Regions from separate parts of the Skermanella rosea genome, predicted to be linked through region 2. Evidence: riboswitches for the same ligand, from Rfam matches in the RefSeq annotation. Region 2 holds a riboswitch; each other region holds the start of a gene.
What was found. Region 2 has a riboswitch for glycine ahead of gcvT (glycine cleavage system aminomethyltransferase GcvT). Riboswitches for the same ligand answer to the same signal wherever they lie in the genome.
Positions count from the first base shown of each region.

Region 1 (9,856 bases), 930 kb from region 2:
GATCGGGGGCGCCGGCAGCTCGTCGGTGAACGCGACCGGCGGACGGAACGGGGTCTGGACCGGCTGCTGGGCCGAGATGACCGCGGGCACGAGCACCGGAAGCGCCGCGAGGACGGCGTAGAAGAAAACTCTCATGGCTGCCGCCCCCTACACCGCGGTTATCCTGACCGCGCACTTCTTGAAGTCGGTCTGTTTGGAAATCGGGTCGGTGGCGTCCAGCGTCACCTTGTTGATCAGGCGGGTGCTGTCGAACCAGGGCACGAAGACCAGGCCGCGCGGCGGCTTGTTGCGCCCCCGGGTCTCGACGCGCAGGCGGACCTCGCCCCGGCGCGACTGGACCACCACTTCGGAACCCCGGCGCAGCTTGCGGGCCGCGGCGTCGTCCGGGTGCATGTAGACCAGCGCCATCGGCACCGCCTTGTAGAGCTCCGGCACCCGCATGGTCATGGACCCGGAATGCCAGTGCTCCAGCACCCGGCCGGTGACCAGCCACAGGTCGTATTCCGCATCCGGCGCCTCGGCCGGCGGCTCGTACGGGAAACCGAAGATGATCGCGCGGCCGTCGGGGTTGCCGTAGAAGCGGATGCCCTCTCCCGGCTTCACGTAGGGGTCCAGGCCCTCCCGGTAGCGCCAGCGGGTCTCCTGGTTGTCCACGACGGGCCAGCGCATGCCGCGGACCTTGTGGTACTCGTCGAAGTCGGCCAAGTCGTGCCCGTGATGGCGGCCGAACGAGGCGTATTCCTCGAACAGGCCCTTCTGGACATAGAACCCGAAGGCCCGGGACTCCCGGTTCTCGTACTCGGGGTCCATGTCCTCCAGCGGGAACCTGTTTACCTCACCGTTGGCGAACAGCACGTCGAACAGCGTCTTCCCCCGGTATTCCGGGTTCCGGTCCAGCGTCTCGGCCGGCCACACCTCGTCGGTCGTGAATCTTTTCGAGAACTCCATCATCTGCCACAGGTCGGAGCGGGCCTCGCCCGGTGCCGGGACGAGCTGGTGCCAGAAATGGGTGCGCCGCTCGGCATTGCCGTAGGCGCCTTCCTTCTCGACCCACATGGCGGCCGGCAGCACCAGGTCCGCCGCCATCGCGGTCACGGTCGGATAGGCGTCCGACACCACGATGAAGTTGTCCGGGTTGCGGTAGCCGACATAGGTCTCGTTGTCGGAGTTGGGTGCCGCCTGGAGGTTGTTGTTGACCTGGATCCAGTAGGCGTTGAGCTTGCCGTCCTTCAGCATACGGTCCTGCTGGACCGCGTGGTATCCCGGCTTGTCCGGCAGCAGCCCCGCCGGCAGCTTCCAGATCTCCTCGGTCTTCTTCCGGTGCTCCGGGTTGGTCACCTGCATGTCGGCCGGCAGGCGGTGGGAGAAGGTCCCGACCTCGCGCGCGGTGCCGCAGGCCGAGGGCTGGCCGGTCAGGGAGAACGGGCTGTTGCCCGGCTCCGAGATCTTCCCGGTCAGCAGATGGATGTTGTAGATCATGTGGTTGGCCCAGACGCCGCGGACGTGCTGGTTGAACCCCATGGTCCAGAACGACATGACCTTGGTCTTGGGATCGGCGTAGAGCTCGGCCAAGGCCAGCAGGCGCTCCTTGGGAACGCCGGTCAGCTCCGCCGTGTAGTCCGCCGTGTAGGTGGCGACCAGCTTGGCGAACTCGTCGAAGCTGCTGGGCGTCGAGGCGGTCGCCTCCTTGGCGCCGGTCGCCCGGACCTCCAGCACGTGCTCCGGCCGCAGGCCGTAGCCGATGTCCGTCTGGCCCATGCGGAAGTTGCAGTGCTTGTCCACGAACTCCCGGTTGACCCGGCCGGTTTGGATGATGTGGTTGGCGATGAAGTTGAGGATCGCCAGGTCGGTGCCCGGCTTGAACACCATCGGCACGTCGGCCAGCTCGTAGCTGCGGTGCTCGAAGGTGGACAGAACGGCGACCTTGACGTGGGGCGCCGAGATCCGCCGGTCCGTCACCCGGGTCCACAGGATCGGATGCATCTCCGCCATGTTGGAGCCCCACAGGACGAAGGCGTCGGCCGCCTCGATGTCGTCGTAGCAGCCCATCGGCTCGTCCATGCCGAAGGTCCGGATGAAGGCGACGGCGGCCGAGGCCATGCAGTGGCGGGCGTTGGGGTCCAGGTTGTTGGAGCGGAAGCCGGCGCGCATCAGCTTGCTCGCGGTATAGCCTTCCCAGATCGTCCACTGTCCCGATCCGAACATGCCGACGGCCGTCGGCCCCTTCTCCTTCAGCACCCGCTTCCACTGGCGGGCCATCTCGTCGAAGGCGCGCTCCCAGGACACCGGCTGGAACTCGCCGTCCTTGTGGTACTCGCCGTTCCGCATGCGCAGCATCGGCGTCGTCAGGCGGTCCTGCCCGTACATGATCTTGGACAGGAAGTACCCTTTCACGCAGTTCAGGCCGCGGTTGACCTCCGCCTTGATGTCGCCGTGGGTGGCGACGACGCGGTCGTCCTTGACCGCGACCATGACCCCGCAGCCCGTGCCGCAGAACCGGCAGGGCGCCTTGGACCATTTGAGCTTCGCGTCCTGTCCGGCGACCAGGGACTGCTGGGCCGCGGCCGGAAGGCTGATCTGCGCCGCGGCCGCGGCCGTCGCGGCCGCGTGGGCCTTGATATAGTCTCTTCGTGTCAGTTCCACGATTTCCCCCTCATTATCAATCCGCCGCGTCCGGCCGGTCCATTTGCGCATCCACCTGGTGGAAGACCATGTTGACCGCCATGACACCGTCCAGCAGGCTGATCTCGCTGATCCGGGCGACGATTTCCCCCTCGTCGGCGGTCTCCAGCGTGACCACCATCTTCCCCGCCTCCGCGGCGTGAACCTCAATTCCGGGCATGGCCGAGACGGCTTCCCTGGCATCATCCAGGAACTCCGGCAGAGCCTGGACGACCAGGCTCGAGATATGGACTTCATCGCACATTGCTTGTTCCCTTTTGGCCCCCTGCGGAAACGACCGTCACCGCCCCGGCCGGACACGGGGAAACGCACGCGCCGCATCCGGTACAGGCTGACGCGTCCACGTCGGGCCGGGACGGTCCGCCCCACCCGATGGTGAAATTGATCGCGCCGGTCGGGCACGCGTCGCGGCAGCTCTGGCAGACGATCCCCATCCTGGCGAAGCAGGTATCGGCAATGCGCGCCGCCTGGAACCAGGGAGTTTCCTGGGCCAGGTCGAACACGGGAGCCGGGCAGGCCTCGGCGCAGCCGCCGCAGAAGGTGCATTCGCCGTTCCCGAAATCGACCTCCGGGTACCCCCCGTCGCCCGCCGCGATGATGCCCTCCGGACAGGCGTCCGCGCAGGCGCCGCACCGCACGCAGGCGTCGAGCACGCGCCGGTCGGAGGCATAGGGCGGCCGGATGGGCGCGGGCGCCCGCCGCAGCCGCCCTCTCAGCAGGCTGCGCCGACCCGGATCGATCCTGTCGTCGGGCATGATGCTAGACCGGCGGCGGCCCCGGAGGTCCGGCGATGAGCTGGTACATCCAGACGATGAACCCGTAGCCTCCGACGACCGCCACGGCTACGAACGGCCAGATGACGAAGGCGAGAAGCAGGAACATGAGGATCTCCCGGCGCCTTGCCGCAGGATCGACCGATATCTCGACAGGCTGAGACTGTGGCGGCAACGCTGTGCCGGCGAGAGGAGAACCGGGTTGAGTGGAGCTCATGATCTGTTCCCGAACAGTGGAGGTACGTGCTGTCGTCCTAGAGAGACCTTCTTCGAGACAAATTACTCAATTTTTCAATGGCTAACCGGGTGGTTAGTACCTCCGTATATTCACTTCCCAGGATGTCGCGCAAGATATTTCTACGGGAAAAGCAATCATGCTACACGGCGCGGTCCTCCGACATCCCGGGCCAGTTCGATCTACCGCTATCTAAGGCATCCTGCTGCTCACGATCGCAGGCTGTGCCGGCACACGATCCCGACATAGCCGTTCTCCGCAGGACGGTTATCGTTCGAAACCTTTGCCTGCTTCCGACTTGATCGAGGTCAATACGGCCTCTTCCGTTTCGGGGCCTTATGATGCCACTCCCTGTCGGTATTGTTGGCCGGCCAGTTCGATGCGATGACAATGGAAGCCCTGATCCTCTCCACACTCTTTCTGATAAGCAGTCACATCGTTCCCGGATTGCCGGGGGTGCGCTCCTCCCTAGTCCATGCGCTCGGACGCCGGCTGTTTCTCGCTTTCTATTCGGCGATTTCGCTGGCAGCTCTGGTCCTGGTAGTCTGGAGCTACCGGGCGGCCAATAGCGGGGAGTGGCTGTATTTTCCTCCCGTCGAGGTAAAGATGATCGCGGTGCTTGCGATGCCGATCGCCCTTTTCCTGCTGGTCGGCCGGCTCACCACGCCGGCCGAAACGCCGGAACCTGTAGGCATCTATCGCATCACCGCCGTTCCCGGCAGCCTGTCGGTCCTGCTCTGGACGCTGCTGCACCTGGCGGTGCTGGGGGGAGCGCGACAGATGATCGTCTTCGCCGGAATGGCCATCATCGCCCTGTTCTCCCTGGTCAGGAACTGGCAGGCCGCTTCGGCTGCCCAGCGCCGGGCCGGCATCCTGCCGTTTTCCGGCATCATTCGGGATCGCGAGAGGCTGGTCTGGAAGGAGATCGGTTGGGGCCGGCTGCTCCTGCCCCTCGCTTTATGGGCGGCGTTGCTTCTGTTCCATCCCGTTGTGATCGGCCCCGATCCTCTCGCCTATCTATTCTGATCCATTTCGCAACAGCAATATTGTCACAGCAAGAAATTTTCGAAAGCTTGATCGGCGTCAAGAATTGGCCGGGACCCTCCGGCATTATTGCGATCAAATCACTTGGAGATGATGATGAACTTGCTGCCCCACCCCCTCACCCCCGATATGCTGCTGGTCGATGTGATAACCGAGCACCCTGGGGCAATTGACAGGCTAACCGGCCTCAACCCAGCTTTCGCCGGTCTTCTGGACCAGCCCCGCAGGCACGCCATGGCCGGCCAGATTCGGCTTGGCGAGGCGGCGCGGGTCGCCGGCGTATCGTTCGAAGCCCTGTGCAGGGTGTTGCAAGGAGAGCTGCCCACATCCGAAATTGCTCACTTGCCTGGGACTGACCGTCCTGTTCCGATGGAGCGAAAGACCGTCGGCGACTGGTTCGTGCAGGCCGAACGCCTGTCCGCACCGCACCTGGATGTGCGGCCTCTCTTGGCATCAGGGCAGGATCCGTTCTCTCAGGTGATGTCCATGTCGGCCCGGGTGCCGGCAGGCGGCTTCATGGTGGTGGATGCTCCTTTCGATCCGGCTCCGCTGCGCCGGGTGCTCGCCGGGAAGGGCTTCACTTCGCAAGGACGTCAGGTCGGACCCACCCACTGGCGCATCTGCTGGCGCCGCGAAGATCCAACCGAGGCCGGCTCGGTGACCGACGAACCGATGCCACGGCACGGGCCCGAACCGTGGAATGCCGCCGACGGCACCCATCTCGACGTGCGGGGCCTGCAACCCCCGGAGCCGCTGACCCGGGTGCTCGACCTGATCGACCGGGGCGAAATCGACCGGCTGACTCTTCACCACGACCGCGAACCGGTCTTCCTCTATCCCATGCTGGGCGAGCGGGGCTGGTCATGCCTGTCGGTCGAGCATTTGCAGGGTGAAGTCCGGATTGAACTGGCGCGGGATGCGTGATGATCGCTCCAGGATCCAAGCTGCTGCCGGCATCCATTCCGTTCCGCTTTCTGGCGGCGGCCTTGCTGTTTCACCTCTTGGGCTGGACCGCGCTGGCAGCCGGGGCGCCGGTCGTGGCCGGTGCCGAGGGCGGGCTAGGCCTACCGGTCGCAGCCCTCCACCTGATCACGCTCGGCGTGCTGACCGTCACGGCCGTCGGAGCCGGGTTCCAGCTGCTGCCAGTGGCGATCCAGGCCGATTTGCCCGGCGTGTGGCCGTGCAGGATGACTGGGTGGTTGCTGCTCCCGGGGGTCGTGGTGCTGACCTGGGGCATGATGACGGCCGACCTGTGGCTGCTCGGCATAGGAGGAATTTCCGTCGCACTGGCCCTGCTAGTGTTCGCGGTGGTGGTTGGTATGGCTCTGCTCCGCACCGACCAAACCAATCCGCAGGTCCGGCTGGTCGTCCGCCACTTGTGGGCGGCACTGGCCTGCCTGATGGCATTGGCCGTCCTGGGTCTTGCCCTGCTCGGCGACTTCGCGCACGGCTACCTGGATGACCACCGAACCGTGGCCGTAATCCACCTGGCGGTCGCCTGCTACGGCTTCCTGGGCTTGCTGGCCGCCGGGTTCGTACAGGTGCTGGTTCCCATGTTCGCCCTGGTGGCGCCGCAACGTGAACGCCCAGCCACACTCGTACTTGCTCTTGCTGTCGCTGCCCTCATCCTGGCCGGCGCCGGAGCCCTCATCGGTGCGGCTTCCCTCGGTCTGGCCGCGGCGTGCCTTCATGTCCATGGCATGGCGGGATTGATGCGCCGGCGGAACCGCCGTGATCTCGGAACCTCATTCCTCCTCGTCCGACTTTCCTGGGCCATGCTGCCTGCCAGTCTTGTGCTGGGGCTGCTCCTGATTCTGGATCTTCTGCCGGCCTGGGGCCCTGGGCTGTTCGTGCTGACGCTGGTGGGCGGCTGGCTGCTCAGCCTCGTGCTCGGCATGCTCCAGCGGATTCTGCCGTTCCTGAGTGCTATCCACGCAGCAAGGGCCGGCCGACGCATTCCCAAGGTGTCCGAGCTTAGCGACAGTCCGCTCCTGCAGATCCAGGCAGCGTGCCACGTCGCCGCACTGGCAGCGGTCGGGATGGGAATGGTGCTCGATCTGGAGGTTTTGATCCGCGGAGGCGCCCTGACAGGAGCAGGGGGAGCCGTCGCCTTCATCATCTACGCGCTCGATCTTTACCTGCGGATCAGGGCTCTGCCCCAGGTCCGCCCCGTCGCGGCGAGAGGAAAAACCGCTCCTTGATCTTCAGCGGGTGATCGTGTTAGTTATGACGCGGAAGGCTATGGCGTGGCACTCGTGCAATCCCTCACTTTTCACGGGATTGGGAGTGTCGCTGGAGGCAGAGCCTGCTGCGAAAATTTCATCGATCCAGCAATGCCATTCGCGAAACCCCTCTCCCGTCAGTGGGCCAGCAGAACTGGGCAGTCGATCGGGTGATTGAGCATGTACCTCGTTGCTCCACCCAGGATTATTTCACGGAGGCGGCTATGACCGTATCCGCCCATTACCAATAATCCAGCATTCATTTCCATGGCTGTCGCGGCCAGCGCCTCGCCGACCGACCGGCCGTCCCGCTTGATGCTCAGAACCGAAGCTTCGACACCATGCCAGGCGAGATGCTTGACGAGACGTTCGGCGCGTGGGTGCTGATGTCGGGCGATTGCCGCAGGTGAAGGCGCCCTGCCCTCTTCCACGATCAGGATGGTAACCACGTCCGCGCGCGCGATGAAGTCCTGAGCGCCTGACACCGCCCGGGCCGCCGCCAAGCTGTCATCCCAGGCGATCACAACGGAACTGCTTAGCCTCGTCAGATCGCCTGCCCTCAGGAGTACGGGGCGCCCGGACTCGAACAGGGCAGCCTCAAATATTTCCAGGTTCGCGGACTTGTCGGTTGGACGGGACAGCAGCGTCAGATCAGCCGCACGGGCTTCCGCAACGAAAGCTCGCACCACTGATTGCGTGATCTGTCGCCATTCAGCCGTCACGCCCCCGGCTTCCGTGAGTCTGGTAGCGACCGGGACCGAAGCAGTGGCCGTGAACTCCTCGAATGTCCTTTTGGCCGCGGAGGCAATCGTGTCAGCTTCGCATTGCGCCTTGCGAAGCATAGTGTCGAGCGTATCTGGAGAAAAGCCCTTGTCATAGAGCGGCATCTCCTGTCTCGGCTCCCATCCCACGTGCAGAACATCGACATGCGCGGAGAGCGGGGTCGCAAGCTTGAAGGCGTCCTCCAGAAGGTTTGCTTCCAGGCCGTTCGACGGAACGAGAACATGCTTTATCATCTGCCCCTCCTTGGTGCTGCCAGGTTGGTAAGGGCAGCTGCTGCAGAGTATCCGAAGCGGCATGAAACCATGTCAAGGCGCTACGGAAAGTCTATCGAGCCGAACCGAGCCTGAGTGAACTAGGGCCGGCAGAGACCTAGCCCGATCTCCATCGGCGCCAAACACAGCAGCAGGCATGCCACCTGTTCGAGCCGCAATTAGTCTTTTTTGAAACCTATTACTTGACAGCGGGCGAGCACTCCCGGATATTCCGCGTATTCTGCGGGAGAGAGAGGCGATATCCGCCTCCGCCGAAGGCGCAAACTCCCATAATCGCTCAGGCAGACCGAACCGCAGAAACATTGTGCCGACTGGAGAGAGGCCAAGGTGCCGTACCATGCGCGCCCTGGCCCACCGAAGGGGCAGGCTCCGTCCGGAGCCGAAACTCTCAGGTAAAAGGACAGTGGGAGAGGCGTACAGGATCCGCAACAGAGCGTGCCCTGTCTCTATCAGGAGTCTCCCCCAAATGTATCCACTGTTACCCTCAGCATCCATTCCGCCGCCGCTTCCCATGCTCGGGGAATCGACATGCTGATCGTCGTCTACCTGATCGCCATCACCGTCGAGGCGATGTCCGGCGCCCTCGCGGCCGGGCGCCGCAACATGGATGTTTTCGGCGTTGCCGTCATCGCCTTCGTCACTGCGCTGGGCGGCGGCACCATCCGTGACCTGATCCTCGGCCACTTCCCCATCCGCTGGACCCAGCACCCGGAATACATTGTCCTGGTGATCTCCGCCGGACTGCTGACCACCGTGCTCGCACGCTACATGCATCATTTGAAGCGTGTTTTTCTCGTACTCGATGCAATGGGCCTGATCGCGTTCTCGCTGATCGGCTGCAGTGTCGCGCTGGCGATGGATTACTCCATCATCGTCGCCATCATGGCAGGGATGATGACCGGCATCTGCGGCGGCATGCTGCGTGACGTGCTGTGCAACCAGGTACCGCTGGTGCTCCGGCGTGAGCTCTATGCCAGCGTCTCACTGATCGTCTGCGCCCTCTTCATCGGCCTGCGCGAACTCGGCATCGACACCGACCTGAATACCGCAATCAGCTTCATCAGCGGCCTGACGCTCCGCCTGCTGGCCATCTGGGGCGGCTGGAAGCTGCCGACCTTCTCCTACCAGCAGCGCTGGGATTGATAGGCTGACCGGCATGATCGGTACCTCCGGCTGCCTGGCAATCCTGGTATCGGGAAACCGAAGTTCCTGGATCAGCAGCCTCACACAGACCGGAGAAGCCAAGCTACGATGGCACTGCTGCGTGGTTCCCATCCATGACTGATTTCCGGCGCAGGTAAGATCAGGTCTCCAATCCTTCCGGTATCTTCCACCCCCATTCCCGATATGCCTCGATGATTACCCTCGCCATGACCATCGCTTCGTGCGACCGGTCATCGGCCCGGCGGCTCATGATGATCGGAGACGTGATGGTCTGCTCGATCAACTCGCGGTAGACCACATCGTCCCGGCGCAGGCGCTGCACCGAAGTCGGGACGATGCAGATACCGACCTCCGCCGCGACCAGGCCGATCGCCGTCTGAAGCTCGCGGGCCTCGTGGGCGATGTGCGGCTCGAGGCCGCGGTCGCGGAAGATCGAGATCACCTGATCGGCATAGCTCGGTCGCGGCACCCGGGGGTACAGGATCAGCGGTTCCCCGGCCAATTCCCCGAAGCTCAGCGGCCCCTCCCGCTGCAGAAGAGGATGGCTGAGCGGCAGGGCCACCACGAGCCGTTCCTCGCGAAGGACGTCCCGGCGGACCGCCGGATCGTCTAGGCGAATGCGGCCGAAACCGACATTGATCCGGCCATCCTTCAGGGCCGCGATCTGTTCCAGGCTGGCCA
Region 1 covers NZ_CP086111.1:5,548,169-5,558,024, forward strand. Annotated here, with positions in the region: gene JL101_RS25885 (nitrate reductase cytochrome c-type subunit) at 1-135, opposite strand, end outside; gene napA (periplasmic nitrate reductase subunit alpha) at 148-2,643, opposite strand; gene JL101_RS25895 (chaperone NapD) at 2,660-2,926, opposite strand; gene napF (ferredoxin-type protein NapF) at 2,916-3,437, opposite strand; gene JL101_RS36965 (periplasmic nitrate reductase, NapE protein) at 3,442-3,564, opposite strand; gene JL101_RS25910 (NnrU family protein) at 4,081-4,716, shown strand; gene JL101_RS25915 (DUF2249 domain-containing protein) at 4,825-5,658, shown strand; gene JL101_RS25920 (hypothetical protein) at 5,658-6,935, shown strand; gene JL101_RS25925 (universal stress protein) at 7,094-7,972, opposite strand; glycine riboswitch at 8,225-8,315, shown strand; gene JL101_RS25930 (trimeric intracellular cation channel family protein) at 8,540-9,154, shown strand; gene JL101_RS25935 (LysR family transcriptional regulator) at 9,315-9,856, opposite strand, start outside.
Region 1: linked by a shared signal. The riboswitch ahead of JL101_RS25930 (trimeric intracellular cation channel family protein) and the one ahead of gcvT (glycine cleavage system aminomethyltransferase GcvT) in region 2 are both predicted to bind glycine.

Region 2 (9,856 bases):
CCGGCTTGCGGGCCGCGCCCGTCTCGTCCAGCCGCCGCCTCGGCGTCATGCGGGGCGCGCCGAGGAAGTGGTCGGCGTCGCCGGACTTGGCGCGCTCGGCGAGGCCGCGCATCACCCGGATGAAGGCGTCCAGGCTCTGCTTGCTCTCGGTCTCGGTCGGCTCGATCAGGAAGGCGCCGTGGACGACCAGCGGGAAATACATGGTCATCGGGTGGTAGCCCTCGTCGATCATCGCCTTCGCGAAGTCGAGCGTCGTGACCCCCGTCCCCTTCAGGAACCGGTCGTCGAACAGCGCCTCGTGCATGCATGGCCCCTCGAACGAGGGCGTCATCACGTCGCCCAGGCTCGCCATCACGTAGTTGGCGTTGAGCACCGCGTCGGAGGCCACCTGCCGGAGCCCGTCGGCGCCGTGGCTCAGGATGTAGGCCAGCGCCCGCACGAACATGCCCATCTGGCCGTGGAAGCCCTTCAGCCGGCCGAACTCCTTGCCGGTGGAATCCTCGTCCGCGGTGCTTTCCACAAGGGAGAAGCCGTCCAGGCCGTGGACCACGTAGGGCAAGGGCACGAACTTCGCCAGCGCGTCGGACAGCACGACCGGGCCGCTGCCCGGGCCGCCGCCGCCGTGGGGCGTGGAGAAGGTCTTGTGCAGGTTGATGTGCATCGCGTCGATGCCGAGGTCGGCGGGACGGACCCGGCCGACGATGGCGTTGAAGTTGGCGCCGTCGCAGTAGAAATAGGCGCCGGCCGCGTGCACCGCTTCCGCGATCTCGACGATGTCGCGCTCGAACAGCCCGCAGGTGTTGGGGTTGGTCAGCATGATCGCGGCGACGTCGTCGCCCAGCTTCGCCTTCAGCGCCGCGACGTCGACCCGGCCGGTCTCGTCCGCCGGGATCGCGTCCACGGTGAAGCCGCAGGCCGCCGCCGTCGCCGGGTTGGTGCCGTGGGCCGATTCGGGGACCAGCACGCGGCGCCGCTGGCTGGTGCTGCCGTCGCGGTCCTCGATGGCGGCGCGGATCGACATCATGCCGCACAGCTCGCCGTGGGCTCCCGCCGCCGGCGACATGGCGACGGCCGGCATGCCGGTCAGCGTCTTCAGCCAGTGGGCCAGCGTATCGATCAGCTCCAGCGCGCCCTGCACCGTCCGCTCCGGCTGGAGCGGGTGGATGTCGCTGAAGCCCGGCAGGCGGGCCAGCTTCTCGTTCAGGCGCGGGTTGTGCTTCATGGTGCACGAGCCGAGCGGATAGAGCCCGCTGTCGATCGCGTAGTTCTTCTGGGACAGCCGGGTATAGTGGCGGATCACCTCGGGCTCGCTGAGGCCGGGCAGGCCGATCCGCCCGCGCTCCCGCACTTGGCCTAAGCGGCTCTTGACGGCGGGCGGCTCCGGCAGGTCCACGCCGGTGGTGCCGGGGCTGTCCTGTTCGAAGATCAGGGGTTCTTCCAGCATCAGGGCGCGGTTGCCGCTGATCGTGCCGGCCGCGGCGGAAGCGGCCCCGCCGCCCTCGACGCCCAGCGCGTCGATATGGGTCTTGCGTCCCTGGGTATTCATGACAGTGCTTCCTTCAGGCCGGAGGCCAGGGCATCCATGTCGGCGTCGGTGTTGGTCTCGGTCGCGGCCACCAGCAGCAGCTCGGCCAGGGCCTCGTCGCCGGGATAGAGGCGGGAGACCGGGACGCCGCCCAGGATGCCGGCCTTGGCCAGCTTGTTGACCACCTTCGCGGCGGGCTTCTTCAGGCGGATGGTGAACTCGTTGAAGAAGCTGTCGCTGACGACCTCGACGCCCTTCAGCGCGTCCAGCCGGTCGGCGAGTTGCACCGCCTTGGCGTGGTTCAGCCGGGCCAGGCGCGTGAAACCTTCCTCGCCCAGCAGGCTCATGTGGATCGTGAAGGCCAGAGCGCACAGCCCGCTGTTGGTGCAGATGTTGCTGGTCGCCTTCTCGCGGCGGATATGCTGCTCGCGGGTGGACAGCGTCAGCACCCAGCCACGCCGCCCCTCGGCATCCACGGTCTGGCCGGTCAGGCGGCCGGGCATGTGGCGGACATATTTGTCGCGAGTCGCGAACAGGCCGACATAGGGGCCGCCGAAGTTCAGCGCGTTGCCGATCGACTGCCCCTCGGCCACCACGATGTCGGCGCCCATCTCGCCCGGCGGCGTCAGCAGCCCGAGCGAGACCACCTCCGCGACCGCGACGATCAGCAGCGCGCCCTTGGCGTGGACGGCGGCGGCCAGGTCGGTCAGGTCGCGCACCTGCCCGAAGAAGCCCGGGTTCTGCACGACGACGCAGGAGGTCTTGTCGTCGACCAGGGCCGCCAAGTCCTCCTTCCCGTCCGGGTCGGCGGGGGCCGTCAGCACCTCGAACCCGTGGAAGCGGGCATTGGTCGCCGTCACGTCGCGGTAATGCGGGTGAAGGCCGCCGGACAGCACGGCGCGGCTCCGCCGGGTCACCCGGTTCGCCATCATGACCGCCTCGGCGCAGGAGGTGGCGCCGTCATAGAGCGAGGCGTTCGCCACGTCCATGCCGGTGATCAGGGCCACCTGGGTCTGGAACTCGAACAGGTACTGGAGCGTGCCCTGGGTGACCTCCGGCTGGTAAGGCGTGTAGGAGGTCAGGAACTCGCCGCGCTGGATCAGGTGATCGACCGCCGCCGGCACGTGGTGGCGATAGGCTCCGGCGCCGAGGAAGCTCGGCACGCTGCCGGCGGCCACGTTCTTGGCCGCCATGGCGGCGATCGTCCGCTCGACCTCCATCTCCCCGGCATGGGGGGCGAGGCCGTCGATCGGCGCCGCCAGCCGGGCCGACTCCGGCACGTCGCGGAACAGGCTGTCGACCGAGGGCACGCCGATGGTGGCGAGCATCGACCGGCGGTCGGCCTCGGTCAGGGGCAGGTAGCGCATCAGTGCAGGCCCTCGCAGTATTCCTTGTAGGCCGCTTCGTCCATCAGGTCGTCCAGGTCGGACTGGTTCTCGATGCGCAGCTTGACGAACCAGCCCTCGCCCATGGGATCGCGGTTGACCAGGGCAGGGTCGTCCGCCAGCGCCTCGTTGACCTCGACCACGTCGCCGGCGACCGGCGCGTAGACCTCGCTGGCGGCCTTGACCGACTCGACCACGGCGGCTTCCTTGCCGGCGACGACGTTGCGGCCGATCTCGGGCAGTTCGACGAAGACCACGTCGCCCAGCTGCTGCTGGGCGTAGTCGGAGATCCCGACGGTGGCGACGTCGCCTTCGACGCGGATCCACTCGTGGTCCTTGGTGAACTTGATGGTGCTCATGGCGGATATCCCGGAATTGAAAGCCTGAGGAAGTAGGACGGCCGGAGAAACGCTTATCCCCGGTAATAACGCTGGGCGACGAAGGGCATCTCGGCGACCCTGGCCGGAATCGCCTTGCCCCGGACCATCAGGTTGACCGGCGTGCCCGGCGCCGCGGCCGACGTCGCGACATAGCCCATCGCGACCGGGCCGTTGACGCTGGGGCCGAAGCCGCCGCTGGTCACCTCGCCGATCGGGGCGCCCGAGGCGTCGGTGACCTGGGTATGCTCGCGGGCGGGCGCCCGGCCGTCCGGGCGGATGCCGACGCGGCGGCGCGCGGTGCCGTCGGCGAGCTGGCCCAGGATCACATCAGCGCCGGGAAAGCCGCCCTCGGCGCGGCGGCGCTTGCCGATCACCCAGTTCAGGCCGGCCTCGACCGGGGTGGTCGTGGTGTCGATGTCGTGGCCGTAGAGGCATAGCCCCGCCTCCAGCCGGAGAGAGTCGCGCGCTCCCAGCCCGATCGCCTCGACCTCGGCTTCGGCCAGCAGCAGGCGGGCGACGGTGTCGGCCAGCACGTCGGGGACGGAGATCTCGTAGCCGTCCTCCCCGGTGTAGCCGGAGCGGGTGATCAGCACGGCGACGCCGCGGAAGTCGGCCTCGATCGCGCTCATGAACTTCATGGTCGCGGCCTCGGGCACGAACCGGGCCAGCACCTCGGCGGCCTGCGGTCCCTGCAGCGCCAGCAGCGCGCGCTCACCCAGGTACTCGACAGCGATCCGGTCGCCGATGTGCCGGCGCAGATGGGCGATGTCGGCCTCCTTGCAGGAGGCGTTGACGACCAGGAACAGGTGGTCGCCCATGTTGGTGATCATCAGGTCGTCCAGGATGCCGCCCTGCTCGTTGGTGAACAGGCTGTAGCGCATCCGCCCCTGTCCCAGCGCCTGGACGTCGCCGGGAACCAGGGTCTCCAGCGCCGCCGCGGCGCCCTCGCCGATCAGGCGGACCTGGCCCATGTGCGAGACGTCGAACAGCCCGGCGGCCGACCGGGTATGGAGATGTTCCTTGAGGATGCCCAGGGGGTACTGGACCGGCATGTCGTAGCCGGCGAAGGGCACCATCTTGGCGCCCAGTTCCACATGCAGGGCGTGGAGCGGCGTCGTGAGCAGGGGGGCGTCACCGCCAGTTGAATCACTCAAGGAACATTTCCTCCGACAGGGTCCCATTCCGCGCGAACGGCGCGGTCACGGCCCCCTCTGTCGCGGACCTGAGAGATTCACCGGCACACCCTTCGGCAGGACCAGCTTACTCCTTCGGTGAGGCTTGCCCGAGTCGGATCGTCCGACCGGCATCCTGCTTTCCAGAGTGCTTCCCTCTGCGGTCCTTTTGCCTGAGAGTTTCCGGGGGCGGTTGCTCCTTCGGCGCCACCGGGACGAACGGCCCGGCGATCTCTCCCGCGAGAGGTCTTCAGCATGTGGACGTAAGCTAACGGGTGCGGTGCGAAAGTCAACGCACGTCTGCCGTTTCCCCTGCGGCACCCGCGCGGTATAGAGCCTCCATGATCCTTCAGTTCATCCATGTGGTCTGGCCGATCTTCGCGTGCGCCGGGCTGGGTTGGCTATGGCAGCGCCTGGGCCAACCGTTCGACGAGAAGTCGGTTTCGGCCCTGGTGGCATATCTGGGGGTGCCCAGCCTGCTGCTGACCTCCCTGTCGAAGACCGAGGTGCGGCTCGACGTGCTGCTGGAGACGCTGCTCGCCGGCGGGCTGGCGCTGGCGCTCTGCGCCGCCGCCGGGGCCGCGGTGCTGAAGCTGGCGCGGCTGCCGGTGCGGCCCTACCTGCCCTCGATCATCCATCCCAACACCGGCAACCTGGGATCGCCGATCGTCTTCTTCGCCCTGGGCGAGCCGGCGATGCCCTACGCCATCGCCTTCTCCACCCTGGTCCAGATCAGCCATTTCACGGTGGGCGTCGGGCTCGCCTCCGGCCAGATGTCGTGGCGCACCGTGCTCGTCTCGCCGCCGCTCTATTCGCTGGCGGTGGCGCTGGTGCTGATCGGCACCGGCACGCCGCTGCCCCGATGGGTGCTGGACGTCACGGGCCTGCTCGGCGGGTTGACGGTGCCCCTGATGCTCCTGCTGCTGGGCGGGTCGCTGGGGAAGCTGAAGCTGTACCGGCTGGGCCGGCCGGCGGCGCTGTCCTGCCTCCGCGTCGGGCTGGGGCTGGCAGCCGGCCTGGCGGTGTCGAAGGCGCTGGGCCTGGACCCGCTGCCGGCGGGGGCGCTGGTGATCCAGTGCGCGATGCCGGTCGCCGTTTTCAGCTATCTGTTCGCCGTCCGCTACAACGGCCCGGCCGACGAGGTCGCCGGCATGATCCTGATCTCCACCCTGCTGGCGCTGGCTGCCTTGCCGCTGATCCTGATGGCCGCCGCGTGAGGAGGTGCATGAGGGGGCATCGCAGGCATTCCCGCGCCGCGCTTGACCCCCCGCGGCGCGCGGCCGATATTCGGGTACAGGTTTACGTATACGTAACATAAAGCACAGGTCCAGATGCCGCTTTCAGCACCCGCCCCGCGCGAGCATATCCATACCCGCCGGGTGACCTGCCAGGGATTCCGCCGGACCGACGGGCTGTGGGACATCGAGGGCCATATCACCGACGTCAAGACCTACCCGTTCGAGAACGACTTCCGCGGCCCGATCGAGCCGGGCGATCCCATCCATGACATGTGGATCCGGCTGACGGTGGACGACCGGTTCGAGGTGAAGGCGGTCGAGGCGGTGACCGACAAGAGCCCCTATGGGGTGTGCCCGGCGATCACGCCGAACTTCCAGCGGCTGGTCGGATTGCGGATCCGATCCGGGTGGACCCAGAAGGTCAAGGAACTGCTGGGCGGCGTCGAGGGCTGCACCCATCTGGTGGAACTGCTGGGGCCGGTCGCCACGACGGCGTTCCAGACGATCTTCCCCGTGCTGGCGCGCGAACGGGCGCGGGGCGGGTCGATGGACGGCGACTCGCCGTCCGCTCCCGCCGCGCGCAAACGCCCGCCGCTGCTGCTCGACACCTGCCACGCCTTCCGGAGCGACGGCGAGGTCACCCGGAAACAATGGCCGGAATACTATACCGGCAACGACTGAACCCCGGCGATCACTCGGCGGCGTCCGGCGTCTCGAACGGCGTCTGGTGGAACGGTTCGCCTTGCCCGTGGGAGGCCCGGGCATGCCCCTCCTCGGTGGCGGCCGCCCGGAAATAGGCCAGCGCGAAGACCCGGATCGCGGCGGTCAGGGACGTGGCCGGCTCCTTCCGCTCGTTGATCTGGGTGCACAGGACATGGATGGTGATGCGCTCGCGCCGGCATATGTCGTACAGGGCGTCCCACATGAAGGGTTCGAGCCGGCAACTGGTCCGGTGCCCCGCGACGGTGACGTTGCGGCTGACCAGCGTGCTCGGCTTCATGGCCGCCTCCAGGCGCGATGCGCCGGGTCCCTCGCCATCCGTTGCGAATTCGGCGGGCTGGTTGTCGCGAGCGCCCGCCGGTTCGGAGGCGACCTCTGGCGCCGGGGCGGCTAGCGCCTGATCAGAATGCATTCGGTGAATCCCTCTCAATCGATCCTACGGAGTGCGCCGCCGTCCGATCGACAGGGGTCCTCGAAAACCCATATCAGCCGAATGGTTGCGCAGGTGTGACTGTACGCACTTTCGAGGTAATTTCAACCAATGTCATATTCCCTTTGGAAGATATTTCTTCATTACTGCTATCGCTCTGGTTGCTCCTGTATGCAGTCTTCCGCTGTCTGCATCCAGGGGGCTTCACCTTGGCGGATCAGGCATCCTCCGCGGGCGTCAGCGTCCTGAGGCTCAGGGCGTGGACCCGCTCCCGCAGCTCGTCCGCGACGGCCTCGTAGACCAGGCGCTGGCGGGCGACCCGGGACTTCCCGTCGAAGGCGTCCGACACGATCAGAACGTTGAAATGGGTTTCGCCCAGGGGGTCCGCACCGGCATGGCCGGCGTGGCGGTGGGAGTCGTCGACGATTTCCAGCCGACTCGGGCGGAAAGCCTCGGTCAGCTTGGTACGCATGCGGGTCGCGTAGTCCCCGGACTGGGTCGCCGTGCTGGTCATCTTGAAACCGCCTTGCCGATGGGGCTGTTGAGGTGCGTGGTCCGACGTGCGGCGGATGCAGCATCGCCGTCGCTTGAAAAGTGCTATCGTCCCCTTCCCGCTGTCAAGGAAGCCCCTGATTGTCCGATCCCGGTTCCACCCGGTCCGCCCTTTCCTCCCCGGGTTCCCCGTCCGGCACGGCCGGGACCGGGGCGAGCGCCACCGTCTCGGCCCGAAGCGCCTACCTGCTGCTCGCGACCGTCATCCTGCTCTGGGGAATCAACTGGCCGGTGATGAAGCTCGGCCTGGCCGACATCCCGCCCATGACCTTCGCCGTGATCCGGATGGTGCTGGGCGCGCTCTGCATGTTCGGAGTGCTGGCGGTGCGCGGCGGCATCCGCCTGCCCGACCGCCACGACCTGCCGATCGTGCTGTCGGTCGGGCTGCTCCAGATGGGGGCGTTCCTGGCGCTGGTGACGGTGGCGCTCCAGTTCGTGCCGGCCGGCCGGTCGTCGATCCTGGCCTACACGACGGCCCTGTGGGTCGTGCCGGGCGCCGCGCTGTTCCTGGGCGAGCGGCTGGGCGGCCGGCGCCTGGTCGGTTTCCTGCTCGGCATGGCGGGCGTGGCGGTGATGTTCAACCCGGCGGCGTTCGACTGGACCGACCGCGACGTCCTGATCGGCAACGGCCTGCTGATGCTTGCGGCGCTGGCCTGGGCAGCCCAGATCATACAGGTGCGCGGCCATACCTGGCACGCGTCGCCCCTTCAACTCGCGCCCTGGCAGTTCACGGTCGCGGCGGTGGCCCTGCTGCCGTTCGCCGTCCTCCTGGATGCCGGCAAACCCATCGATTGGACCGCGCAGCTGGCCGCGGTCCTGTTCTACAATGCGCCGATCGCCACGGCGTTCTGCTTCTGGGCGGTGGTCACGGTCAACCGTGCCCTGCCCGCCATCACAACCTCGCTGGGCACGCTCGGCGTACCGGTCGCGGGCGTCATCGCCTCGGCCGCGATGCTGGGGGAACCGGTGACCTTGACCAACCTGACGGGACTGGTGCTGATCCTCGGGGGGCTGGCCTGGCTGGCCTTCGCCGACCGCAGGCCGTCCAGCAACCGATAGCCGCGCTGCGAGCGGGGATGCTTGCCAGCGCTTCAACCTCTGACCATACTTTTCCGATGCACAAGAACCGTGTCCAATACTCGACCCGTTTTTCCGAGGAGGCGCCGCCGGCGACCCGCTGCTGCGACATGCCCACATGCTCGGCCACGGGCGAGTACAGGGCGCCCAAAGGACGCGAGCGCCTGAACGAATATTTCTGGTTCTGCCTGGAGCACGTGCGCGAGTACAACAAGGCGTGGGACTATTACGCCGGCATGTCGGAGCGCGAGATCGAGCGGCATGTCCGCAGCGACGTGACGTGGCAGCGGCCGACCTGGCCCATGGGGTTCTGGCGCACCCGCGAGCGGGCGATGCACGAGGAGGCGATGCGCCAGTACGGCTTCCGCGACGCCGGCGACGGAACCGGCGAGCGCGGCCGCAACGGCCGTGCCGACGGCGCCGCCAACCGGATGCGAACCCCGGAGGAGGAGGCGCTTGCCGAACTCGACCTGGAGCCGCCGGTGGACTTCGCGCGGATCAAGGCCAGATACCGGGAACTCGCCAAGATCCACCATCCCGACATCAATGGTGGCGACAAGACCGCGGAGGAGACGTTAAAACGGATAAACCGGGCCTACTCGGTACTGAAAACCAGCTACGGGGCCTGAGACGGCTTCCCCCGGATCCTCGGCAAGGGGGATCCTCCGCACGATAGAACCGGCGCCCGAGCCGTCCACCCAACCGATGAATGAAGCGACAGACACTATGGCCTCCGAAACGACACAACAATCAGCGCTGACCGGCTCGCTCCCGGACATCAAGGTCTCCGTCCGGCAGACTTTCGGGATCGACAGCGATCTCCAGGTTCCCGCCTTCAGCGCCAATTCCGAGCACGTGCCCGACGTGGACGACACCTACCGGTTCGACCACGACACCACGCTCGCGATCCTGGCCGGCTTCGCCTACAACAGGCGGGTCATGGTCCAGGGCTACCACGGCACCGGCAAGTCGACCCATATCGAGCAGGTCGCCGCCCGCCTCAACTGGCCCTGCATCCGGATCAACCTGGACAGCCACATCAGCCGCATCGACCTGATCGGCAAGGACGCCATCGTGCTGCGCGACGGCATGCAGGTGACCGAGTACCGCGAGGGCATCCTGCCCTGGGCGCTCCAGCACCCGTGCGCGATCGTGTTCGACGAGTACGACGCCGGCCGCCCCGACGTCATGTTCGTGATCCAGCGCGTGCTGGAGGTCGAAGGCAAGCTGACCCTGCTCGACCAGAACCGCGTCATCCGCCCGCACCCGGCGTTCCGCCTGTTCGCGACCGCCAACACCGTGGGCCTGGGCGACACCACCGGCCTGTACCACGGCACCCAGCAGATCAACCAGGGCCAGATGGACCGCTGGAACATC
Region 2 covers NZ_CP086111.1:379,413-389,268, reverse strand. Annotated here, with positions in the region: gene gcvPB (aminomethyl-transferring glycine dehydrogenase subunit GcvPB) at 1-1,546, opposite strand, end outside; gene gcvPA (aminomethyl-transferring glycine dehydrogenase subunit GcvPA) at 1,543-2,892, opposite strand; gene gcvH (glycine cleavage system protein GcvH) at 2,892-3,269, opposite strand; gene gcvT (glycine cleavage system aminomethyltransferase GcvT) at 3,323-4,471, opposite strand; glycine riboswitch at 4,614-4,712, opposite strand; gene JL101_RS01800 (AEC family transporter) at 4,804-5,679, shown strand; gene JL101_RS01795 (DUF2889 domain-containing protein) at 5,794-6,381, shown strand; gene JL101_RS01790 (ribbon-helix-helix domain-containing protein) at 6,392-6,700, opposite strand; gene JL101_RS01785 (BolA family protein) at 7,068-7,364, opposite strand; gene JL101_RS01780 (DMT family transporter) at 7,484-8,461, shown strand; gene JL101_RS01775 (J domain-containing protein) at 8,518-9,108, shown strand; gene cobS (cobaltochelatase subunit CobS) at 9,206-9,856, shown strand, end outside.

Region 3 (9,856 bases), 2.8 Mb from region 2:
GCCGGCACCCTGCGCCAGCTCACCGAGGTATGGGACCTCGGGGCCTATGGCGGGCGAGGCGGCGCGCTGCTCCATGTGCTCCGGGCCGAACTGCTCCGGCGCGAGAACGGCCGCATCAGCCTCTCGCCCGATCAGGTGAAGGGAATGCAGGCGGCCGATCCGAGCGCCTTCGAGCTGGTCCTGGGCAGCAGCGGTGCCGCCACCTATCGCTGGATGTGCGAGGGGATCGCGCGCGCGCGGGCGGTCGCCAAGATACAATCCCTTGATGGAAAGGGACAGGGGACCGGCTTCCTGCTGCGCGGTAGCGACCTGCACGAGTCCCTCGGCGACGAGAAGTTCCTGCTGACCAACTCCCACGTGGTGACCGACGATCCCATGGAACCGAAAGCCTTGAGGTGCGACGAGGCGGAAATCAGTTTCGAGGCCCTGGCCGAGCCCAATTTCTCCGCTCCGCGGTACAGCGTGACCGAAATGGTCTGGAGTTCACCTCCCGAGGATCTGGACGCCGCCCTGCTTCGTCTGGACGCGGTGCCGCGCGGGGTCGAGCCCTGTCCTGTCTCGACGAATCTGCCATCCCTGGTGGAAGGCCAGCGGGTCTACATCATCGGCTATCCCCGGGGAAGCGACCTGAGCTTCTCCATTCAGGACAACGAACTGCTCGATCACGAGGGGCAGCCTCACGGGCGCCCCAGCCGGCATGGCCGCTGCCTGCTGCATTACCGTGCCCCCACGGAACCCGGCAGTTCCGGCAGCCCGGTATTCTCCGCGCAGGGCTGGAGAGTCGTGGGGCTGCACCGTGCCGGCTTCGAGAGGACGGGCAAGCTGAACGGAAAGCCCGGTGCCTATGCCGCGAACGAAGGGGTCTGGATACAGTCGATCCGCGCAGACGTGGAAAGGTTTGTGAAAGCAGGGCATCTGCGCCGGTAGCCGGGCCGGATCTCCCTGTACGTTTTCGTTTACGCTGTAAGCCCTTGCATACAGCCGGAACAAGTCTCTGATCCCTCAGGGATTTCCAAAGCCCCGACCTCCCGGCTTCGCACGAGCGTAAACCTCCGCATACATCCCGAAGCCTCAAAGCCGCCCCGGAAAGCGCCGAAACACAGCGTTTTCCGGAGTGGCACGGCGTTTGCTGAATTCTGGTTAACGAAGACCGGTTCCGGGCCGGCGATCCAGGTCGCCCGCAGGTCCGCCCGGCCTTCCCGGTACACTGAACAAAGAAACAGAACAAAGATTCAGTCGGAGGAAACGTGGAAGCTTTCACCGAAAGCCTCAACGCCTTGAACGGCGTTGTCTGGGGTGTCCCCATGCTGGTGCTGATCCTGGGCACCGGCTTGTTCCTGCAAGTGCGGCTCAAGCTGATGCCGCTCGCCAAGATCGGCTACGGCGTCCGGCTCGTCTGGCAGGGCCGCAAGGCGGGCTCGGCGGAGGACGGCGAGATCAGCCCCTTTGCGGCCCTGATGACGGCGCTGGCCGCGACGGTCGGCACCGGCAACATCGCGGGCGTCGCGACCGCCATAGCCCTCGGCGGCCCGGGCGCCCTGTTCTGGATGTGGTGCACCGCGCTGGTCGGCATGGCGACCAAGTACGCCGAGGTCCTTCTGGCCGTCCATTACCGCGAGGTGGACGAAAAGGGCGAGCATGTCGGCGGGCCGATGTACGCGATCAAGAACGGCCTCGGCCCGCGCTGGCGCTGGCTGGGCGTGGCCTTCGCGCTGACCGCCGGCTTCGCCGGCTTCGGCATCGGCAACATGGTGCAGGCCAACGCCATCGCCGGGGTCGCGGAGAACACCTTCGGCGTGCCGGTCTGGCTTACCGGCATCGTGCTGACCGTCGTCACCGGCGCCGTCATCCTGGGCGGCATCAAGCGGATCGGCCGGGTGGCGGAGGCGCTGGTCCCGGCCATGTGCGTCAGCTACGTGCTCTGCGCCCTGTTCGTCCTGGTGGTCTTCGCCGACCGGCTGCCCGAGGCGATCTCCCTGGTGTTCACCCACGCCTTCACCCCGGTCGCGGCCAGCGGCGGCTTCGCCGGCGCCGCGGTCTGGGCGGCCATGCGCTACGGCGTCGCCCGCGGCATCTTCTCCAACGAGGCGGGCCTCGGCACCGCCGGCATCGCCCAGGCGGCCGGCACCACCCGCAGCCCGGTCCGCTCGGCCCTGGTCGGCATGATGGGCACCTTCATCGACACCATCATCGTCTGCACCATGACCGGCTTGGCGATCGTCGTGTCCGGCGTCTGGAACAGCGGCGAGTCCGGGGCGGTGCTCTCCTCGTCGGCGTTCGAGGCCGCGATGCCGGGGATCGGCCAGTACCTCCTGTCGGTCGAGCTCGCCGTCTTCGCCTTCACCACCATCCTGGGCTGGTCCTACTACGGCGAGAAATGCTGGGAATTCCTGGTCGGCACCAAGTCCGCCAAGCCCTACCGGATCTGCTGGACTCTGGCGGTGTTCCTCGGCGCCGTGGCGCAGCTCGACCTCGTCTGGCTGATCGCGGACACGCTGAACGCCTTCATGGCGATCCCCAACCTGATCTCGCTGCTGCTGCTGTCGCCCGTGATCGTCAAGTTGAGCCGCGAATACTTCGCGCGGGAAGGCAACGGCAGGCTGGTCGCCGCGGAGTAATCGGCCGGCGGGCCGACCGTTCGGGACCAGGGTTTTCCGATCCTCGTCTTGACAGGTCAGCCCGGAAGTGAATATTTGAAAATGTCCGTTACTGTCATGCGGGAGAGTTCGACGCGGTCCAGGCCGGCGTCGGCGCCGACGGAGCAACCCCCCAGGAAACTCTCAGGCACAAGGGACCGCATGGCTGGACGATCTGGAGAGAGGCGGCCGGCTGCCAGCAGCCGGTGATGCCCACCGAAGGGGAAGCCCGGCGCTCCGCGGAGCATCGGGGCAAGCTCTCAGGTACAGCGACAGATGGGGAAAGCCGGACCGGGCCGTCGCCCGGTCCCCATTGCCCTCATGCGCACCGGAGAAACACTCATGCGCCACATCGCCGTCATCGGCGCCGGTATCACCGGCGTGACCACCGCCTACGCCCTCGCCGGCAAGGGCTACGCCGTCACCGTGTTCGACCGTCAGCGCTACGCCGCGATGGAAACCTCGTTCGCCAACGGCGGCCAGCTTTCCGCCAGCAACGCGGAGGTCTGGAACCACTGGTCCACGGTCGTCAAGGGCCTCGCCTGGATGCTGAAAAGCGACGCGCCGCTCCTGATGAACCCGTCGCCCAACTGGCACAAATACTCGTGGATGGCCGAGTTCGTCGGCAACATCCGCCACTACCGCGCCAACACGGTCGCGACCACCCGCCTCGCCATCGAAGCGCGGCGCCACCTGTTCGCCATGGCGGAGAAGGAGCGCATCGACTTCGACCTGGAGACCCGCGGCATCCTGCACTTCTACCGCGACCGCCAGGGCTTCGAGCATGCGGCCCGCGTCAACGAAATGCTGGTCGAGGGTGGGCTGGACCGGCGCCCGGTGACTCCGGAGGAGATCCGCGCCATCGAGCCGGCGCTGCCCGGCGACTTCCACGGCGGCTTCTTCACCCCGTCGGACGCCACCGGCGACATCCACAAGTTCACCCGCGGCCTTGCCAAGGCGTGCGTCCGCTACGGCGTCCGCTTCGTCCACGATGCCGCGGTGGAGCGGATCGAGCACGTGGACACCGGCGTCAAGGTCGTCTGGTCCGGCGCCGACGGGACGGGCCGCGCGTCCCGCGACGAGATGGTGGCCGACGGCGTCGTCATCTGCGCCGGCGTCGCCAGCCGGAAGTTCGCCGCCATGGTCGGCGACCGGGTGAACATCTATCCGGTCAAGGGCTACTCGATCACCGTCCATCTCGACGACGACGCCAGCCGCGCGGCGGCCCCCTGGGTCAGCCTGCTGGACGACAAGGCCAAGATCGTCACCAGCCGGCTGGGGCGCGACCGCCTGCGCGTCGCCGGCACGGCGGAGTTCAACGGCGAGAACCGCGACATCCGCGCCGACCGGATCCGGCCGCTGGTCGACTGGACCCGGGGCCTGTTCCCGCAGGTCGATACCGGGAGGGTCGAGCCGTGGAGCGGCCTCCGCCCCATGATGCCGGACATGATGCCGCGCGTCGGCGCGGGACGGCGGCCGGGGGTCTTCTACAACACCGGCCACGGCCATCTCGGCTGGACGCTCTCCGCGGCCACCGCGCAGGTCGTCGCCGAGAAGATCGCCCTCGCCCTGCCGGCCGATCCGCCCGTCCTGGAGACCCGGACGGCCGCCTGACCGGCGCGACGGCCAGGCCGGGACCTAGGCCGGGACGTTGAAGCGGGCGAGCACCGCCGGACAGTCGATCCGGCGGTAGACTCCCTCGATCACGCTGTAGATGCCGAAGGCGAACAGGCCGATGGCGACAATGCCGAGCACCCACGCGCCGTAGGGCTGCTCCTGGAGCATCTGCAGCGCCTTGCCGAGCCCGCCCGATTCGGACGAGTCGGACTGCCAGGCGGCGGTCAGGAAGAAGATGCCGATGATCACGAAGACGACGCCCTTGGCGCCGAGGCCGATCCGGCCGATCGGGCAGATCATCTCCATCGCCTTCGGGTCGGCCCGCAGAAAGCGGCGGAAGGTCGCCTTCCAGGCCTTCACGAAATGCCCGGCGGCGGCCCCCAGGACGGCGAGGCCGACGGCGCCCACCAGCCAGCGGCCGAAGGGCTGGGACAGCAGCCAGGCGGTCCAGTCCTGGGCTCCGTCGCCGCCGCCTCCCGATCCCGGCCCCTGCCAGCCGAGCACCAGGGAGACCGCGAAGACGGCGAGCGAGACATGGATGGCCCCGCTCGCCAGGAGGCCGCTCCGCACCACCAGCCCCTTGGCCTTGGTACCGTGCCCGTCCAGGTCGAACCATGCCTGGGCGACCCGCCAGACCGCGTGGCCGACCAGCCCGAGTGCCACGACCGCCAGCAGCGCCTTGCCGAAGGGCTGCTGCAGGATCTCGCGCAGCACGCCCTTCGTGTCGGTCAGCTGGCCGGCCCCGATCGCGGCCATCATGGCGAACCAGCCGACCAGCACGTAGACGACGCCGCGGGCGCCGTAGCCGAGACGCGCCAGGGACTCGAAACGACCCAGGTTGCCCATTGCGGTCCGCCGGCTCAGTCGTCGACCGTCGTCTTGCGCTCGGTCGTCACCGAGTCCGAGTAGGTGCCGGGCGTGGTCGTGGTCGTCGTCCGCTCCGTCACCGTGTCGTCCGATCCGCAGGCGGCCAGCAGCACCGGGACGGCCAGGGCGACGAGGACGATCTTCATGGTGCGCATGGGTTGCATTCCCCTCAAGTTGATTTCAATCCATCAACCGGGAAAGGCGTCAATCGTTGCGCTTCTGCGGTGAAATCGAAAGTGGTACGCCGCTCGCGGTCCCGCCGGTGCTCATGCCTTCAGGTGCGGGGCGATCAGCACCAGGTCCGCCGCGGACAGGCGGTCTGATGCCGTGTTCGCCTGGTGCCAGTAGGGATAGAGCAGGGGCGGCCGGCTCACCTCTTCCAGCCGGGCGCATTCGTCGGCGCTCAGGGTGAGATCGGCCGCCTTGAGGTTGTCGGCGAGCTGTTCGTCGGTCCGGGCCCCGATCACCGCCGATGCCACGCCCGGCCTGCCGATCAGCCACGCCAGGGCGACCTGGGCCGCCGAGACGCCGCGAGCCTCCGCGATCTCCACCAGCACCTCGACGATGTCGTGGAGCTTGTCCAGGTCGCGCACCGGCGGCTCGCGCCAGTCGTTGGCCTTGCGCGTGCCTTCCGGCTCGGGCCGGCCGCGCCGGTACTTCCCGGACAGCAGTCCCCCCGCCAGCGGCGACCAGATGAGGATGCCGACGCCCTGGTCCACCGCGATCGGCGCCAACTCGTATTCCGCCTCGCGGGCCTGGAGCGTGTAGTGGATCTGCTGCGACACCGGACGGACGAAGCCGTCCCGCTCCGATATCCCCAGGGCCTTCATCAGGTGCCAGCCGGAGAAGTTCGACACGCCGACGTACCGGACCTTGCCCGACCGGACGAGGTCGTCGAGCGCCGCCAGGGTCTCCTCCAGCGGGGTCAGCCCGTCCCATTCGTGGAGCTGGTAGAGATCGATGTAGTCGGTCTTCAGCCGCCTGAGGCTCGCCTCGCAGGCGCGGACGAGATGGTGGCGCGACAGGCCCCTGTCGTTGGGGTCCTTTCCCATCGGAAAGCGCGCCTTCGTGGCGATCAGCAACCGGTCGCGCCGGTCGGAAACGGCCTCTCCCAGGATCTCCTCGGACAGGCCGGTCGAATAGACGTCGGCCGTATCGTAGAGATTGATCCCGGCATCCAGGCACATGTCGATCTGGCGGCGGGCGCCGGCCGGATCGGTATTGCCGGTCTTGGCGAAGCTCCCCTTGCCGCCGAACGTCATCGTGCCGAGCGTCAGCGCAGACACCTTGAGGCCGGATCGGCCGAGTTGACGATAGTCCATCTGGTGAAATCCTCGCAGGATCGGAAAGGGGGCGGTCGGGGTCGAAAACGTCAGGTCGCTTCCTGCCCGGCCGGAGTATCGACGAAGGCCTTGAAGGATCGCCGGACGATGGCCGGGTCCAGGCCCTGGGCGATGACGACGATCCGCGTGCCCGGAATGCCGTCGGGCCAGGCGTCGAGATGAACCGGCTTGTGGATCAGATGTTGCACTCCCTGGACGACGACGGGGGTGTCCACCCCCCGGATCGACAGCAGTCCCTTGAGGCGAAGCACTTCCGTGCCGTGGCGGTTGAGCAGCATCGAGAGCCAAAGCCCGAAACGGGCCCAGTCCAACGGCTTCTCCGCCGTCAGCAGGAACGCCCGAACGTCGCCATGAAGGTTCACGTCCGGATGATCGTGATGGTGATGCCCTTCCGCGGTTTCGGAGGCGAGCCAGCGCGCGACTTCGCTTGGGCGGGCCCCGGCGTCGTGGATGTCGTCGAGGAGCAGGGAAGCCTCGGGCGCCCGGGACATAGGGCTTCATCCAGGCCGACGGATGCTGCGAATAGTCGATCTTCGTCCACTGGTCGCCGACCGTCACGTAATAGGGATGGTGGTCGTTGTGCATCAGCGAGTGATCGTACTTGATGCCCTTCTGCAGGAGCAGCTGGTTGGTCTTGGAGCCGAACTCCCACCAGGGCGCCACGTAGCCGCGCGGCGGCTTGCCCGTGAGCTCGGCGATGAGGTCGACGCACTTGTCGAAGATCGCCTCCTCCTGCACCGGGGTCATCGCGATGGGGTTTTCGTGGCTGTAGCCGTGCATCCCGACTTCATGGCCGGCGTCGGCGACGGCCTTCATCTGCTCCCGGAAGGTCTCGATCGAGTGGCCGGGCATGAACCAGGTCGTCCTGATCCCCCATTTCTCGAACATGCGCAGCAGCCGCATGCTTCCGACCCGCCCGGCGAATACCCCGCGGGAGATGTCGCAGGGGCTGTCCTCGCCGCCGTAGGACCCGAGCCAGCCCGCGACCGCGTCCACATCGACGCCGTAGGATACCAGGATCTCTTTTCCCATCGTTCACCTCTTCCCTGTTCGCGATTTCCGCCGGATCAGTTGCCGTGAAGCTCCATTTTCTGGCGGATCATGGTTGGGTCCGCACCGGACCCCAGCAGCAGCGCCAGCAGGATCCGTGCCTTGATGCCGCTCAGGTCGCCGCAGAAGATCGCCCCGGCCGCTGCCAGGTCCGACCCTCCGCCGACCCCGTAGATCGGCTCGACCCTCCCCTGGGGAGCTAGTCTATCAACAGATCTTTTGCCGGAGAGCTACGCCCTCGCACATTGTTGCGAAACGGGCGTAGCCTCTGGCAAAAGTGATGGGTCCAGCCGGCTTGGATTTGGGATAGCCGTCCCAGCCGCCCAAACGGGCGATAAACCATGCGGCCCAAGCCAGCGTGTCGGGCGGATGTGGGTTTTTGCGGGCGGCGGTGCGGCCTTCCAGACGTGGTTGTAGGGCGATCAGGACGCTGACCTGCTGTGCGGAGAAAGTGTCGTCGATCGGGCGAACCAGGACGCCGTCGCGAACGCCGAGCAGTTGCAGGATGTGCGTGGCGGCGACCAGGGCGACGAAAGCCAGCCGCTGAAGGGCGTCGGCGCTTTCGACCTGGCTCGACTCGATATCCAGCCCCTGCGTCTTGAGAGTACGGAAAAGCTGCTCGATGGTCCAGCGCCGCCGGTACCAAAGCACGATTTCCAAGGCTTTTGCGGTGTCCTCGACCTGATGTGTCGTCAGCAGCCGCCAATGTACCGGGTCTTCTCCGGCGGGGGCGTCCACTTCGCGAACATCGACCATTCGAAGGGCGAGCGCCGGTGCGGCGCCGGGGTGTGTCCCGTTCCTGGGCCGTTTCACCGCGACCGCGCCGTAGCGCAGTTCCAGGGTCGCCGTGCGGGCCGAGCGCTTGCCGGGGCGTTCGGGAAGGTCCAGCGTGAAGCGCTCCGCCACCGCCAGCGCGTCGCTCCAGGCGTATAAGTAGCCGCCTCCGGCCAGCGCCCTGTCGCGGCAGGCCCGCGTCAGAAGATCGAAACCCGTTTCCGGCAGCCGCTCCCATTCCTCGTAGATGTCGCTTTCGCGGTCGGCGACGACCGTGACGTGCCGGGCCGTATCGAGATAGTGCTTGGCTGTCTGCGCGCCCTCCAGCCAGCGCATCGATTCCTTGCTCTCGATCGGCAGAGCCCGACGGTGCTTGGCCGCGGTTTCATGACGGGCGTAGACCTGCGCTCCGACAAGTCCCAGACAAGCTCCGCTTTCGGCCTCGACCGCCAGCACCGGATGGACGAACAGCCCGGCGTCCCGGCCATTGCCCACGGTGCCCAGGCCCCGCGTTCGTCCGGCATGGGCCTGATAGTTCAATTCGCTGGTGTCCTGGATGGCCAGAACATGCAGGCCGACGACGCGCGCCCGCATCTGCTCGCCGATCGTGCATTCCATTTCCACCAGTCTTACCTTGGCATTGTTCAGCCAACGCCCGAAGCGAGCCTCTTCGATCCGGTCGTTCGACAAACGCCGAATGCGGACGGTCGAGCGCTCGACCATCCTTTGCAGCAGTTGCCGCCCCCTTTTTTCAGCCGTTCATCGTTGAAACGGCCGACGATATCAACCTGAATGTCCATTCGTGACGCCCTCCGCCTGAGAACGTCACGAACAGAATCACATCCCCGCCAAACTACGCAACTACAGCGACAAACCCGAGTCAACCTGCCGCACCTAAAAAGATCTGTTGATAGATTAGCCTGGGGAGAGCGGGAGGTCACGGCCACCGGAATACCTCGCCCGATCGCCTCGATCGCGGCCTCGGCGACCGCCGGCGTGGCGTTGCCCCGGCCGAAGGCCTCGAGCACCAGACCGCGCGCGCCGTTCTCCACCGCCGCCCTGACGAACGCCGCATCGGAGCCCATGACCAGCTTGATCAGGTCGACCCGAGGCTGGATCCGGCGCGTTTCGACGGTGCCGCGCCGGATCGTCCTGCGTTGCAGCCTTACCCGGCCGGCATCGATCTCGCCCAGCTTGCCGTGCTCGGCCGACGCGAAGGTCCCGACCCGCGACGCATGCATCTTGGTGGCGTCCCGGGCCGCATGGATCTCCTGCCCGAACACGATCAGGGCGCCCAGTCCGCGCGCATCCAGGCAGGCGGCGACCCGGATCGAGTCAGCCAGGTTCCGCGGCCCGTCGGAGTCGGGCTCGTCGGCATGAAGCTGCGCCCCGGTGAAGACGACCGGCTTCTCCGACTCGAGCAGGAGGTCCGCGAGGTAGGCGCTTTCCTCCATGGTATCGGTCCCGTGGGTGACGACCACGCCGGCGGTATCCGGGTTCGAAAGCAGGGCGCGGATGCGCTGGGCCAACTCGAAGGCGGTCGGCAGATCGATCCGGTAGCTTCCGAGG
Region 3 covers NZ_CP086111.1:3,700,246-3,710,101, reverse strand. Annotated here, with positions in the region: gene JL101_RS17310 (serine protease) at 1-927, shown strand, start outside; gene JL101_RS17305 (alanine/glycine:cation symporter family protein) at 1,248-2,618, shown strand; glycine riboswitch at 2,708-2,807, shown strand; gene JL101_RS17300 (D-amino acid dehydrogenase) at 2,979-4,250, shown strand; gene JL101_RS17295 (DUF1206 domain-containing protein) at 4,275-5,099, opposite strand; gene JL101_RS17290 (hypothetical protein) at 5,114-5,275, opposite strand; gene JL101_RS17285 (aldo/keto reductase) at 5,387-6,442, opposite strand; gene JL101_RS17280 (GTP-binding protein) at 6,493-6,954, opposite strand; partial or broken gene JL101_RS17275 (polysaccharide deacetylase family protein) at 7,121-7,315, opposite strand; gene JL101_RS36910 (hypothetical protein) at 7,531-7,662, opposite strand; gene JL101_RS17270 (IS4 family transposase) at 7,721-9,010, opposite strand; gene JL101_RS17265 (asparaginase) at 8,932-9,856, opposite strand, start outside.
Region 3: linked by a shared signal. The riboswitch ahead of JL101_RS17300 (D-amino acid dehydrogenase) and the one ahead of gcvT (glycine cleavage system aminomethyltransferase GcvT) in region 2 are both predicted to bind glycine.